Regions from separate parts of the Streptomyces sp. NPDC100445 genome, predicted to be linked through region 1. Evidence: riboswitches for the same ligand, from Rfam matches in the RefSeq annotation. Region 1 holds a riboswitch; the other holds the start of a gene.

Region 1 (7,234 bases):
AGCAGCTTGTAGGCGTCGCGCCCGGCGACCTGCGCGGTGCCGTCGACGGTGACGGACGTGGTGTCGTCGACCGACTTCAGGGCCTGCTCGGCGAAGTCCTTCGGCGTGGCCGGCGGCTCGGCGCCGCGGTCCCGGCCGGAGCGGGCCGTGGTGGAGTGGTGGACCTGGTTGCTCTTGCTGTCGTAGCCCCAGACGTCCTTGCCGTCGTGGATGAGGCTGTACTCGGCGCCGCTCTCCACCAGTGACAGCTTCTGCCGGTCGGGGCCGTCGGCGGCGACGCGCAGGGTGTGCGTGCCGGAGACCAGCTCGGTGAGCCTGGCGCGCGGGTCGGCGGAGGAGCCGTCGCCGGAGCCACCGGCCGCCCCGGAGAGCAGCTTGTCCTCCAGGCCGCCGAGTTCGGGCAGGCCGAGGTCGGTGCTGATCTTCACGGTGCCGGACAGCCGCTGCACGTCCGACCTGGCGATCTTCTCGATGAGCTGCTGCGCGCTGATCCTCGGCAGGTCGGGGTCGCCGGAGTCGGCGAGCGCCGGGACGAGCCCGATCGTGGCCGCCGCCACCCCCACCACCGCGACCGGGACGGCGTACCGGGCGGCCTTGCGCCGGCCGGGACGCGGGTCCTCGTCGCGCTCGGCGCCCACTGCGTCGTCGGATGCGTACGGTGCCATGTGTGCCTTACCTCCGTCGTCGGCGGCGGCTGTCCTCACGCTGGTACACCTGAGCCGCCATTCTCACCCGGATCGGTGAGGAGTGGTGATGTCCGTGGTGACCATCTGACCAAATCGGCCGCGCCGAAGCGTCAGCCCTCGGGGCCAACTCCGTGTACGCCTGCGGTATGACATGAGGAGGCGGCATCTCCCCCGACCCGTAGGGGTCGTGCGGGGTGACGCCGCCCGGGAGGGTGCCTCGGCGGTTCAGCCGGCGCGGTGCACCACCGCGTCGCACAGCTCCAGCAGCGCCGCCTTGGCGTCGCACTCCGGCAGCGGCAGCAGCGCGGCCCGCGCCTCCTCCGCGTACCGCACGGTGTCCCGGCGGGCCTGCTCCAGCGCGGGGTGGGCGCGCAGCGCGGTCAGCGCCTCGGCGTGCCGGGCGTCGTCGCTGAGGTCGGAGTCGAGCAGCGCGCACAGGGCGACGTCCTCGGACCGGCCCAGCCGGGCGGCGCGCTCGCGCAGCCGGAGCACGGGGAGGGTGGGGATGCCCTCGCGCAGGTCGGTGCCCGGGGTCTTGCCGGACTCGTGGGAGTCGGAGGCGATGTCCAGGACGTCGTCGGCGAGCTGGAAGGCGACCCCGAGCCGTTCGCCGTACTGGGTGAGGACGTCGACGACCCGCTCGTCGGCGCCGGACATCATCGCGCCGAACCGGCAGGCGACCGCGACCAGGGAGCCCGTCTTGCCGCCGAGCACGTCCAGGTAGTGCTCGACCGGGTCGCGGCCGTCCGAGGGACCCGCGGTCTCCAGGATCTGGCCGGTGACCAGCCGTTCGAACGCGAGGGCCTGCACCCGGACCGCCTCGGGGCCGAGGTCGGCGAGGATCTGGGAGGCGCGGGCGAAGAGGAAGTCGCCGGTGAGGACCGCGACGGAGTTGCCCCAGCGCGTGTTGGCGCTGGCCACGCCGCGCCGCACGGTCGCCTCGTCCATGACGTCGTCGTGGTACAGCGTGGCCAGGTGGGTCAGCTCCACGACCACGGCGGACGGTACGACACCGGGCGCGTAGGGGTCGCCGAACTGCGCCGCGAGCATGACGAGCAGCGGCCGGAACCGCTTCCCGCCGGCCCGTACGAGGTGCTGCGCGGCCTCCGTGATGAACGGGACCTCGCTCTTGGTGGCCTCGAGCAAGCCTTCCTCGACAGCCGTCAATCCGGCCTGGACATCGGCTTCCAGAGCCTGGTCCCGCACGCTCAGCCCGAACGGCCCGACGACGGTCACGAGGGGTCTCCTGTCTGCTGCTGTCTGCTGGCGATCACACGGTTTGTCGATAGGTCGCTGCCCTCACTCAACTCAGCGTATCCGGTCCTCTTTCGATCACCGCTAGCGCCCACCGGTCCAGCCCGGGCGGTATCGGACCAGAACGGGCGCGAGTGTGATCGGATGGTAAGAACGGACATTTATCGACTTAACCGTAATTCGGTTATTCTTTCGTGACCTCTCCGAACTCCGGCCCGCCACCTTTCGGCCACGCCCACCGAGAGGCGGCAATGACGCGGACCCCCACCCCGCCTTCCCCGGCCCGGACCCCCCGGGGTCGAGAATCCGCCGATTCCCTCTTGTCTGTTTTGGAATGATTTGCCATTTCGTGAATTGGGTCACGCGCCCGTTCCGCAGCCCTACCGGGCACGGCCCGCCCGAACCCTTGCGCCGTAGGCGAGTTGAGGATTGGCGACCGCAAAGGATCAAGCACCCCATACGGCGTCGATCAAGGTCAAACGGTGCGATGTGTGAATCCGGCACTTGTTCCCGACATGTGCTCTCGCATACGTTCCCGGCCGTCGGGCGGACGCCTAATCCTGCCGCCGCCCGCATAACCCATCGACGAACCCATTCGTACGGCAGGAGCGGGGGACCCAGGTAAGCCGCCGGTCCGGAACGGCACACGCCGCACCGGGACGGCTAGGGGTGAAGCCGTGCCTCCTCCAGGGCACGGCCGGGCGCCTCCCCGCCCGAACCCGACAGCTCACCTCGCAGGCGACGGAGAGGAACACCCCCATGTCTGCCGCCGCTCAGCCCCGCCGTACCCGCACCAGCCGCCTCGTCCGCGTCCTCACCGCCGCGGGCACCGGCGCCGTCGTCCTCGCCCTGCCGCTCATCGGCGCCACCGGCGCCGCCGCGGCCACCACCACCGCCGCCCCGGCCGCCGCCACCACCCCGGCCGGCTACCCGAACAACCTCGACGGCTGGATCCGCGAGTCGCTCGCGATCATGGCCCAGAAGGGCATCCCGGGCACCTACAACGGCATCTACCGCAACATCATCCGCGAGTCGTCGGGCAACCCGGCCGCCATCAACCTGTGGGACTCCAACGCGGCCGCCGGCATCCCCTCCAAGGGGCTGCTCCAGGTCATCGACCCCACCTTCAAGGCCTACCACGTGGCCGGCACGTCGTTCGACATCTACGACCCGGTCGCGAACATCACCGCCGCGTGCAACTACGCGGCCGCGCGGTACGGCTCGATCGACAACGTCTTCGGCGCGTACTGACCGGCACCGGCGGCCGACGCCGCCGGCCTCCCGGCCCACCCGGTCGGCCGACCCTCCCGGTCAGCCGGCCGGGAACAGTCTCTCGAGGACGACGGCGACGCCGTCGTCCTCGTTGGACGAGGTGACCTCGTCCGCGATGGCCCTCAGTTCGGGGTGGGCACCGGCCATCGCGACGCCGTGGCCCGCCCACCGGAACATCGGGATGTCGTTGGGCATGTCCCCGAACGCGACGGCCCGTTCGGCGGCGACCCCCAGCCGCTCGGCGGCCAGCGCGAGCCCCGTCGCCTTGGTCACCCCGCTCGGCTGGAGCTCCACGGTCCCCGGCCCCGACATCGTGACCGTCGCCAGCGAGCCCACCGCCGCGCGGGCCACGGCCGCCAGCTCGTCGTCGGACAGGACGGGGTGCCGCAGCAGCACCTTGCTGATCGGCGCCCGCCACAGGTCGTCCCGCCGGCCGACCCGCAGCGCGGGCAGCGTCGGACGGGGCATGCGGTAGCCGGGCTCGACGAGCGTGAGCCCATCCACGCCGTCCTGGTCGACCGCCGCGAAGACCTGCCCCACCTCCGCCTCGATCTTGCCGAGCGCGGTCTCCGCCAGTTCCCGGTCCAGCCGGACCGACCACAGCAGGCGGTCGGTCCCGGCGTCGTAGAGCTGCGCGCCCTGCCCGCACACCGCGAGGCCCGCGCGGCCGAGGCCCGCCAGGAGCGGCCGTACCCGCGGCGCCGGCCGGCCCGTCACCACCAGATGCCGGGCGCCGGCCCGCGCCACCCGCGCGAGCGCGGCCACAGACCGGTCGGAGACGGTGTCGTCGTCGCGCAGCAGCGTCCCGTCCAGGTCGGTGGCGATCAGGTCGTACGCGGGGGTGGGTGCCATGATCAGAGAATACGGACCGCCCGGCCCGCCGACTCACCTGCTCCCGCAGGCACTTGCCCGCTGACCGGGCCCCGGCCGGCACCGGCGCGGCGGGGTCAGCCGTGGGCCGCCGCCAGGTGTCTCGCCAGGCGCGGGGAGGCGAACTCCGTGCCGCAGACGAACCGCATCACCGGGCCGTACGACGACGCCGCCGGCAGACCGGTGAAGTACAGGCCCGGCACGGAGGAGACGCAGCCGGGGCCGAGCCTCGGCGCACCGCGGCTCACCGCGAGCCGGCCGCGCAGCCCGGGGCCGAGGAAGTCCAGCGCCGCGAGGTCGACGCGGTAGCCGGTGGCGGCGATGACGTGGTCGGCGGCGAGCCGCTCGGTCCGCCCGCCGTGGGTGCGGACGGTCAGCACCGGGGTGCCGTCCGGGGCCTCGGCGCCCACCACCCGCTCCACGTCCCGCACCCGCACCCCGCGCTCGAAACGCTCACGCAGCCACCAGGCGCCGAGCGGGCCGAGGACCCGGCGGACCAGGTAGTGGCGGGTGGCCTCGGGCAGGAAGCGGTACGGATCCGGGTGGCGGCTGAGCGCCCACAGCGACCAGGCGCGGCCGAACGGGGACCGCGGCCGGAACGCCGGCTGCCGCCACGGCGGGCTGCCGAAGGCGACCCGCCCCCGGCCGCGCGCGACCACGCGCACCCGGGCCCCCGCCTCCGCCGCGAGCGTCGCCGTCTCCAGCGCGGACTGGCCGGCGCCGACGACGATCACCTCCCGGCCGGCGAACCGGCCGAGGTCGTGGTGCTGGGAGCTGTGCGAGACCGGGCCGGACGGGGAGGGTCCGCCGGCCGCCGCTCCCGTCAGCTCCGGCGGCAGGTGGGCGAAGCCCGACAGACCGGTGGCGACGACGACGGCGCGCGCGGTGAACGACTCACCGGAGTCCAGCCGGAGGGCGAGACCACCGCCCCGGTCGTGCTCGACCGAGCCGACGCGCACCCGCTCCAGACCGGGCACCAGCGCGCGCTGGAACCACTCGCCGTAGGCGGTGAACGTCTCCACCGGGATGATGTCCTCGTCGGTCACCAGGCGGCGGACGCCGGCCGCGTCGCAGTAGTCGGCGAGGGTGTGGCCGGGCTGCGGGCAGTCGAGGTTCGAGGCGGCGGGCGTCGACTTCAGGAGCATGCCCTCGGGCATGTGGTCGCGCCAGCTGACCATGGGCTCGCCGAAGACGCGGACGGGGATGCCGCGGGCCCGCAGGTGGGCGGCGGTGGACAGGCCGAACGGTCCCGCCCCGATGACTGCGACCGGTCGATTCACGAGGTGCCCTCCCTGGACGCGGTGCGCGACTTGGTCATGGCCCTGCCTGCCTCACGGTCCCGCCCGCCCCGCCCGCTTGCCGGTGGTGCCGTCGCGGCGGTGCGCTCGCCACAGCTGGCACAGGTGCCGTGCGCCGGGGCGCACGAAGCGGGCGAGCATCGTGAGGAACGGCAGCGGGTCGTCCCCCGCGAACCAGGCCAGCTCCGTGCCGCTGGCCCGCACCGGCGCGTGCGGGGTGGTGTATCCGCTGCGGCGGTAGGCGAGGAGGGCGGGGAGGTCGATGTTCTCCACGATGTAGCGGTGGCCGGCGCGCTGTTCCGCCCGGGGGACGGCACGGCCGGTCAGGTGCAGGTGCAGGGCGCGTACGACGTCCACGCCGGACGCGTTCTCGAAGAGCCGGAACTGGGCGCCCACCCGCGGGTTGAAGTCGAGGAGCTTGTACCGGCCGTCGCGCCGGTCGAAGCGCAGGTCGAGGTCGACGACGCCGCTGAAGCCGATCCGTCTGACGAAACGCGCGGCGAGCCCGGCGAGTTCCGGGTTGTCGACGACGTACGCGTGCGCCGTCATGCCGGCGTGCGGCGGCCAGGAGCGCACCTTGACGCCGGTGAACAGCGCCAGCGGGCTGGAGTCCTGGTCGAAGCAGGCGTGCACGATCCAGTCCTCGGCGTCCTCGCGCGGCAGGTACTCCTGGAGGACCACTCCGGGCTCCCCGCCCCAGTCGCGGGCCAGGCTGAGCAGCCCCTCACGCGTGCCGATCCGGGTGGTGCCGTGCACCGCGGGCCGCCGGCGCCGCACGAACGCCTCCCGGTTCTTGGCCACCACCGGGAAACGGGTGCGGTCCGCGAAGGCGACGACGTCCCCGTACGACCGCGGGAACGCGGCCGCGGGACTCGCCACGCCGTGCTCCGCGCACAGGTCGTGCAGCCCCTCCTTGCTCGCCAGCCGGCGCGGCAGCCCCGGGTCCACGCGCGGGAAGAGGAAGGAGCCGGCCAGGTGCTCCTGGTGCTCGGCGATCAGGACGGCGGCCTCCTCGTCCGTCGGGATCAGGACGGCGGGGCGGCCGATCCGACGGCCGATCCGCAGCAGGCCCTCGACCAGGTGGTCCGGGTCCTCCGCACCGGTCGTCGGCCACACGAACGCCTTCCTCAGGTACCGGGACGACGCCGCCGGTGTGTACCGGTCCTCGCTGATCGCGTACATGGGCACGCCCAGGCGACCCAGGCTGCGGATCGCGCCGACGCCTCCGTGGTGCAGCGGGTAGTGGCCGAACTTGACGATCAGGCCCGGCACGTCACGGTCGGCCGTCCACGGTGCGCCGACGGCGTCCCCGGCCACGGGTGCCCCCACGTGTCCCCCCAGAGATCGGCCCCGTCCGCGTCCCGAAACGACGCTAAGCCGGAACTACCGCCTCCGACAAGGGTCATCCGGACATTGCGAACCCTTTAGGCATCGTGCGGACAACCCCCCGGGCACCCCGGAAGGCACTGCCCAATCCACGGGGATCAGCCGTAACGTGTGGCCCGACCACATGGAACGCAGTGCCATGGATGGCCTGGATGAGAGCGAGGCAGCACCCCATGCCCCCCTTCGACGTCCCCGAGGGCGACCCCTTCGGCCCGCACAACCTTCCCTACGGCGTGTTCTCACCCTCCGACGGCACCGGGCCGAGGGTCGGGGTCCGGCTCGGGGACCACGTCCTCGACGCGGGCGCCGCCGCCGCGGCCCTCGGCTCGCCGCACCGCTCACTGCTCGGGCGGCCCACCCTCAACCCGCTGCTGGCGGCCGGTCCCGGCACCTGGTCGGAGGTGCGGCGCGACCTCGTCTCCTGGGTCACGGACCCCGCGCACCGCGCGACGGTCGAGCCGCTGTTCC
Region 2 (7,234 bases), on a different contig from region 1:
CCCGACGGGCCGGGGGTGCCTGCCCTTCGCCGGCCGGGCCGCGCGCCGCCCGGCGCCGATGGCTCCGCCGCGGTGCGGGGCCGGGGCGGGGGCGCGGGACGGCTTCGGGGCCCGTGGGACAACGGCTAGGGTGACCGCGTGGCGAGAGTGCGGTTGAGCGTGGCCGAGCGGCGGGAGGAACTGCTGCGGGCCGCCATCGGGCAGATCGAGGCGCGGGGCGTGGCGGCGGTCAGGATCGCCGACGTGGCCGCGACCCTCGGGGTGAGCAACGCGCTGGTGCTGTACCACTTCTCGACGAAGGAGAAGCTGGTCGCCGCCGCCTTCACGTACGCGGCGGCCGACGACCTAGCGCGTCTGCGCGGGCTGCTGGGACGGCGGACGTCCGCGCTGCGCCGACTGCGGGCGGCGGTGCGCTGGTACGCGCCGACCGGGCAGGCGAAGGGCTGGCGGCTGTGGATCGAGGGCTGGGCGGTGGCCCTGCGGGAGCCCGCGCTGCGCGATGTCACCCGGGACCTCGACAGGCAGTGGAAAGCGGCCATCGTCGAGGTCATCACCGAGGGGGTGGCGGGCGGCGAGTTCGTGTGCGCCGACCCGCCCGGTACGGCGCTGCGGCTGACCGCGCTGCTGGACGGCCTGGCGGTGCAACTGACGTCCTACCCGGGCGGGGTGCCGCGGGCCCGGGCGCAGGAATGGGTGGACGACGCCCTCGCCCGGGAACTCGGCCTGGAACGCGAGGCGTCGGCCGGACGCGGACGCTGAGCGCGCCGCCTTTCGGGAACCGTCGCACGAGTTCCCCGCCGGGCCGTGTCCCGGACCCCCGGGTGCGGGGCACGGGACACGGCCGCGATGCGGTCAGGCCACGGCGGCGATACGCATCCGGATGTCGTCCGGCGACAACAGCCCCTTGGCGGTCACGTGGTCGCCGGAGGACTCGCCGCGCAGCCGCCGTCCGATCCACGGGACGAGGTGCTCGCGGGCCCAGTGCACGTCGTCGCGGCGGATCTCCAGGGTGCCCCGGGGCGGCAGCGGCGGCCACGGCTGCTCGGGGTCGGCCGGGACGTCCACGCCGAGGGCCTGCCCGGCCCGCAGCGCCACACGGGTGTGTCCCTCGGGTGAAAGGTGCAGCCGGTCGCGGTCCCAGGCCCTGCGGTCCTGCACGGATCTGAGGGACCACAGGTCCAGCACGGGGCAGCCGTACCGGTCGGCGATGGCCCGGACGTGCCCGTTGTACGTGGCGATCTTGCCGCGCAGGTGCTTGAGCACGGGCACGCCACGGGTGTCGAAGCCGGTCGTCACCAACACGGTGCCGACGGCTCCGGTCAGCCGGGCCACGGCGCCTTCGAAACGCGTCGCCACCTCGTCCGGGTCGGTGCCCGGGCGGATGATGTCGTTGCCGCCCGCACAGAAGGAGACGAGGTCCGGGGCGAGTTCGACGGCTCTGGGGAGCTGGTCCGCCATGACCTGGTCCAGGAGTTTGCCGCGCACGGCGAGATTGGTGTACTGGAAGTCGCCCTCGGGACGCCGGTCGGCGAGCAGTACCGCGAGCCGGTCGGCCCAGCCCACGAACGCCCCGTCGGGGCCGGGGTCGCCGACGCCCTCGGTGAAGCTGTCCCCCACCGCCACGTACGACCCGATCACTGATCTGTTGTCATTCTTCGAATCGTCTGCCACGTCGGACCATGATTCACCTTCGGATGTGACCTACGCGACCGTAGGCGGGGGTTGACGAACGGTGACATGAGCCACTGACAAAGAATCGGCCAACCACGGAATAGGGCCGTCGTCAGGCGCGTTGACCGCCTGGCAACCGGAACGCCGAAGGCCGGACCCCGGGTTCGGGGTCCGGCCTTCGGTGGCGTGTCGGACGGTGGTGCGGGGGTGTCAGCCGACGGTGAGGCCGTGCCGGCGGAGGTAGCCGACCGGGTCGATGTCGGAGCCGTAGTACGGCGTGGTGCGGATCTCGAAGTGCAGGTGCGGGCCGGTCACGTTGCCGGTGGCGCCGGACAGGCCTATCTGCTGCCCCGCGGTGACGCTCTGGCCGGCCGAGACGGAGAGCTGGGAGAGGTGGCCGTACTGGGCGTAGTAGCCGTCGTTCAGGCGGATGACGACCTGGTTGCCGTAGGCGCCGCCCCAGCCGGCGGAGACGACGGTGCCCGCGGCGACGGCCTTCAGGGAGGTGCCGGTGGGGACGACGAAGTCGACGCCGGTGTGGTAGCCGCTGGACCACATGCCGCCGGCCACGTGGTAGCCGGTGCCGGTGGCCGCGCCGGCCACCGGGAGGGTGTAGCCGGTGGACGTGCGGGGGGCCGGGGCGGACTTGGGGGCCGGGGCCGGCTTCGGGGCCGGGGCGGACCTCGGGGCCGGGGCGGAGTCGGTGCGGGTCCCCGTGGCCTTGCCGCCGAGGGTGAGCCTGAGGCCCGGGTGGATCAGCGACGGATCGGCGCCGACGGCCTGCCGGTTGTCCTCGTAGAGGCGCTGCCAGCCGCCGCCGACATGCTGCTCGTCGGCGATCCTGGCGAGGTAGTCGCCGCTGCGGACCGTGTAGGTGCGCAGGCCCGGAGCCGGCTGCGCGGCGGTCCTGACCGCCGTGTCCGGGAGGGACCGCACGGTCTTGCCGACCACGGGCTGGGCGGGGGTGGCGGCGTGCGCGCCGGCGGCCCCGATCAGCGGGAGGGCCAGCGCGGCGCCACCGGTCCCGGCGGCGGCGATGGAGCGGGACAGACGCTGGGTCTTGGGGCGGCGGTGCTTACCCGTGGCGGGCATGGCGCGGTTCCTCTCCGGCGCCTGCGAGGTCAGCTGTCGGGTTCGGGCTGGAGCTGCCCGGCCGTGCGTCGCACGGCTGCACCCCAAAGCCTGTCGCGGAGACCGGGACAGGCAGTCGTACCTGGTGGGTCCCCCGCTCCTGCCGGACGCGGATCAGTGTGGGGCTCCGGGCGGCGGCAGGATTCGGCGTTCCGTCCGGATTGGTGGTGAACGTAAGCGAGCGGGACGCGGGGAGACAAGCATCCGGTTCCCGCTCCCGGTGTTTCGGGCACCCGCACCGGGGAACTCGTGGTCACCCTGCGTGCAACTCCGCCTCGCCCGTCCCTCAAGTACCCGGCTGGGCAACGACATTACGTGGGCATGACATGCGACGTACGGTCACCACTATGACGCTGGTCACGTAGGTCCCTCACATGTCCGGTCGGTCGACCGCGAGTTGGGCACAATGTCACGATGGGGGCATTCCTCCCAAGCGTCATATAACCGGAGGAACGCGGAGTCCGGGCTACTCCTCGGTCCCCGTACCGGTGCGCCGTGGTGCCGTGCCCGGAGCCGGGCGGGGACCACGGCGCCCCTCCCCCGGGAGGTCGGCCGGTGGGTGTGACCACGCCCGCCGGACACCTGCCGCCTGGGGAAATCGATGTCGTATGGTCGTCGCAGTGCCCGCCGGTGAGCCGCGCCGACGGGGCCGACCGGGAGGAGCCCCCGTGACGCAGCAGGTCCCGTCGACCGAGCCGGAGCTGTCCGGAGTGCGCAACTTCCGTGACGTGGGCGGGCTGCCGACCACGGACGGCCGACGGGTGCGCCACGGCGTGCTGTTCCGCAGTGGGCACCTGGCGCACGCGACCGAGGACGACGCGGAGTTCCTCGCCTCCCTGGGCCTGCACACGGTCTTCGACTTCCGCAACGCGGCCGACCAGCGACTGGAGGGACCCGACGTCGAACTGCCCGGTGTGCGGAACGTGAACCTGCCGCTGAGCGACCCGGCGGACGGCGCCGAGTTCTGGAAGATGGTCCGGGACGGCGACCTGGAGCAGCTGCGCGCGATCCTCGACGGCGGCAAGGGGGCGGCCCGGATGACCGCCTCCTACCGGAAGATCGTCAAGGAGCGCACGGCCGAGCACTCCCGCGTGCTGCACGCGCTCGCCGACGACAGCGTGCCCGCGCTGATGCACTGCGCGGCCGGCAAGGACCGCGCGGGCATCTCGATAGCCGTCACCCTCCTGGCCCTCAGGGTGGAGCGGGACGCGATCGTCGCCGACTACCTGGAGTCCAACGCGCGGCACCGCCGCTACAAGGTGCGCCGCAGCGGCAGCGCGGACACCGCGTACACCCCCGAGGTCATGGCACTGCTCGACCCGCTCTTCGACGCCCGCGCCGAGTACCTGGAGGCGGCCTTCCGGAGCATCGAGGAGACGTGGGGCGACGTCGACACCTACCTGCTCCGGGGCCTGGGCCTCTCCCCCGACACCCGCGCACGGCTCCGCGAGCGCCTGCTGGACTGAGCGGCGGGCAGGTCAGGACTTGGCGCCCACCGTGAACAGCAGGTACAGGAACGCCGCGAGGACGTGCCCGAGGGCGATGTAGATGATCAGGCGGATCCACAGGGAACGGGGGAACCTGGTCTCGAAGTCGCTCATGGCAGCTCTCCGGTCGGTGGTCCCAGGCACAGCGTGGCCGTGGGACTCTGCAACAGGGTGTGGACGAACAGCAGCTCCACGCCGTCCTGGTCCTCGGCGGCCAGGCGGTGCGGGGTGAGGGAGTCGAAGTGCGCGCTGTCGCCGGTGGCGAGCAGGTGCGCGGTGTCGCCGAGCCGGAGCCGGAGCCGCCCCCTCAGGACGTACAGCCACTCCTCGCCGGGATGGACGCGCACCATGTCGCCCTGCGAGCCGTGGGGCACGCGCACCCGCAGGGCCTGCATGCCGCGGCCGGGCGCGCCGGCCTGCACGTACGTCCATCCGCCCGCCCGCGTGGACTCCATGTCGGCGGCCCGCACGATCGCGTCCCGGTCGGCGACCGTCTCGCCGAGCAGCTCGGAGACGGTCGTACCGTAGATACGGGCGAGCGCGAGGAGCATCGGCAGCGAGGGCTGGCGGTGCCCGGTCTCCAGGCGGGACAGGTGGGCCGGCGAGAGCCCCGCGGAGCGTGCCGCGGCCTCCAGGGTCAGCCCCGCACGCCGGCGCAGGGCGCGCAGCTGGGGCGCGACGGCCGGGAGGTCGTCACCCGGCGGCCCCGCGGGCGGCGGGGCGTCTGAGGCGGTCATGCCTCCATTGAGCCCGACTCTTGCCTGAGCGGCAATTTCCTTGCCTCAGAGGCAAGAATCGCCGGACCCACGCGCCCCGCACCCCTCCACTGTGCCCTGTTACGATCGAGCCCTGGATTTGAACGCGTTCAAAACCTTGGGGGATCGCATGTCCACGAGCACCACGCCCCGCCCGGCCGACGCGCCCGCCGCCGGCCTCGGCCCCGTCGCCCTCGTCCTCGGCGCCGTGTCCGCCGCGGGCGTGTGGCCGGCCCTGACGCTCTTCCTGCTGCCGGTGGTGCCCATCACCGGGGGGCTCGCCATCACGTTCGGCCTCATGGGCGTCCACTACGCCCGGCGGGGCACCGGCCGGCTCTGGCCGGCCGTGACGGGCACCGTCCTGGGCGCGGTGGGCTTCTGCTACCTCTTCCTTCTCTTCCTCCTCCTCATGCCGCTGTCCGCCTGACCCGGTGCCCGGCGCGTCCCGGCGCTCCCCCGATCAGCGGTTGGCCACCGCCTGCTTGATCAGGGTCTTGCCGAAGTCCCACATCAGGCCGCCCCCGCTGTGCGCCTCGTCCATCACCGCGGTGAAGGCGTCCACGAACCGGTCCACGTCGGCCTCGTCGATGATCAGCGGCGGGATGAGCTTGATCACCTCCAGGTGGTCGCCGGAGACCTGGGTGAGGATCCGGTGCCGCTGTAGCAGCGGGACGACGACCATCTGGGCGAACAGCCCCTTGCGTGCCGCCTGGAGCACCGTCCAGCGGCTGCGCAGCGCCAGCGAGGACGGCCGGCCGAACTCGATGCCGATCATCAGGCCCCGGCCGCGGACGTCGGCGAGCAGCTCGTACCTGTCGATGAGCGCGGTCAGCCGGGACTTCAGCAGCTCACCCGTCCTGCGCACCCCGGCGACGGTCTGCTCGTTCTCCATCACCGACAGCACGGCCAGGCCGGCCGCCATCGCCTGGGCGTTGGAGCCGAAGCTCGCCGAGTGGACGAGGACCCGGTCCATGGACGAGTAGACCTTCCGGAAGATCCACTCCTTGCCCAGGGTGGCGCCGACGGGGACGTAACCGCCGGACAGCGCCTTGGCCACGCACACCAGGTCGGGTTCCACCCCGTCCTCGTGCTGGTAGGCGTAGAAGTCGCCGGTGCGGCCGAGCCCGGTCTGCACCTCGTCGACGACGAGCAGCGCCCGGTGCCGGCGCAGCAGCTCCTGTGCGGCGCGCAGATAGCCGGGCGGGGTCTCGTGGACGCCCTTGCCCTGGATCGGCTCGACGATCAGGGCGGCCACGTCGCCCTTGTCCAGTTCCCGCGCGAGCGCGTCGAGATCACCGAGGGGTACGGCCGTGTCGGGCAGCAGCGGGTCGAAACCGTCCCGGAAGCCGCGCTCGCCGTTGACCGACAGGGAGCCGGTGGTCAGGCCGTGGAAGGCGTGGTCGCAGTAGAGGACACGGGGCCGTCCGGTGGCGTACCGGGCGAACTTCAGGGCCGTCTCGACCGCCTCGGTGCCGCTGTTGCCGAAGAACACCCGGTCCAGGTGCGGGCTGTGGGCCAGCAGCCGTTCGGCGAGCAGGCCGGGCAGCGGTTGGCAGTCGAAGCGGGTGAGGTCGGCGAGGTCCATGTCCAGCACGTCGTGCAGCGCCTTGCGGACGACCGGGTGGTGGCGGCCGAGCCCCATGACCCCGAACCCGGCGAGCATGTCCAGGTAGTCGTTGCCGTCGGCGTCCCAGAAGTGGGCGCCCTCGGCCCGTTCGTAGACCTTGTCGAAGCCGATGGTGCGCAGCATGCGCGGGAGCTGCGGGTTGAGGTGCTTGGCGTGCAGCTCGTAGCGTTCGGCTCCGCGCTCGGCGAGCAGGGCGCCGAGGTCGAACTCGGTGGTCATTCACTCTCCTTGACTGTGCCGTCGGCGTCCCGTCCCGGAAACCGCCTGCACCGGGAACTCGCGTATCTCGTCGGTGAGTTCACCGAGTCTCGTCTCGGACAGCGCTTTTCGGTCGCGTGGTCCCCGGACGGTCTCCAGAATGCTCAACGCTCGGCCCCCTCTCGGTCCGTGCCTCGCCTCGACCCGCTCGTCCCTCGGCACCGCACCGGGTGCCGCCCCCGGCCGCCGCCGGCCCGGCCCGGACCCACCGCGGCCGGCGGCGCGGCGCGACCGGACGGGCCGGTACCCCGGCGGGTCCCGGGGTCCGGCGGCCGCCGCGTCAGTCCCGGTTCCCGGAGACCGTC

What was found. Region 1 has a riboswitch for cyclic di-AMP ahead of ACIQVT_RS28325 (transglycosylase SLT domain-containing protein). Riboswitches for the same ligand answer to the same signal wherever they lie in the genome.
Region 2: it holds a riboswitch for cyclic di-AMP, as region 1 does, so the genes downstream of both, ACIQVT_RS30850 (peptidoglycan DD-metalloendopeptidase family protein) here and ACIQVT_RS28325 (transglycosylase SLT domain-containing protein) in region 1, are expected to answer to the same signal.

The regions. Positions count from the first base shown of each region.
Region 1 covers NZ_JBIVZV010000013.1:204,226-211,459, forward strand. The annotation lists gene ACIQVT_RS28315 (outer membrane lipoprotein carrier protein LolA) at 1-665, opposite strand, end outside; gene ACIQVT_RS28320 (polyprenyl synthetase family protein) at 912-1,922, opposite strand; cyclic di-AMP (ydaO/yuaA leader) riboswitch at 2,514-2,694, shown strand; gene ACIQVT_RS28325 (transglycosylase SLT domain-containing protein) at 2,700-3,191, shown strand; gene ACIQVT_RS28330 (HAD family hydrolase) at 3,252-4,064, opposite strand; gene ACIQVT_RS28335 (FAD-dependent oxidoreductase) at 4,160-5,362, opposite strand; gene ACIQVT_RS28340 (ATP-grasp domain-containing protein) at 5,414-6,709, opposite strand; gene fahA (fumarylacetoacetase) at 6,940-7,234, shown strand, end outside.
Region 2 covers NZ_JBIVZV010000015.1:180,746-187,979, forward strand. The annotation lists gene ACIQVT_RS30840 (TetR/AcrR family transcriptional regulator) at 139-759, shown strand; gene ACIQVT_RS30845 (SGNH/GDSL hydrolase family protein) at 853-1,638, opposite strand; gene ACIQVT_RS30850 (peptidoglycan DD-metalloendopeptidase family protein) at 1,882-2,763, opposite strand; cyclic di-AMP (ydaO/yuaA leader) riboswitch at 2,769-2,925, opposite strand; gene ACIQVT_RS30855 (tyrosine-protein phosphatase) at 3,471-4,268, shown strand; gene ACIQVT_RS30860 (DUF6126 family protein) at 4,281-4,403, opposite strand; gene ACIQVT_RS30865 (helix-turn-helix domain-containing protein) at 4,400-5,026, opposite strand; gene ACIQVT_RS30870 (hypothetical protein) at 5,175-5,471, shown strand; gene ACIQVT_RS30875 (aspartate aminotransferase family protein) at 5,505-6,890, opposite strand; gene hpnH (adenosyl-hopene transferase HpnH) at 7,210-7,234, opposite strand, start outside.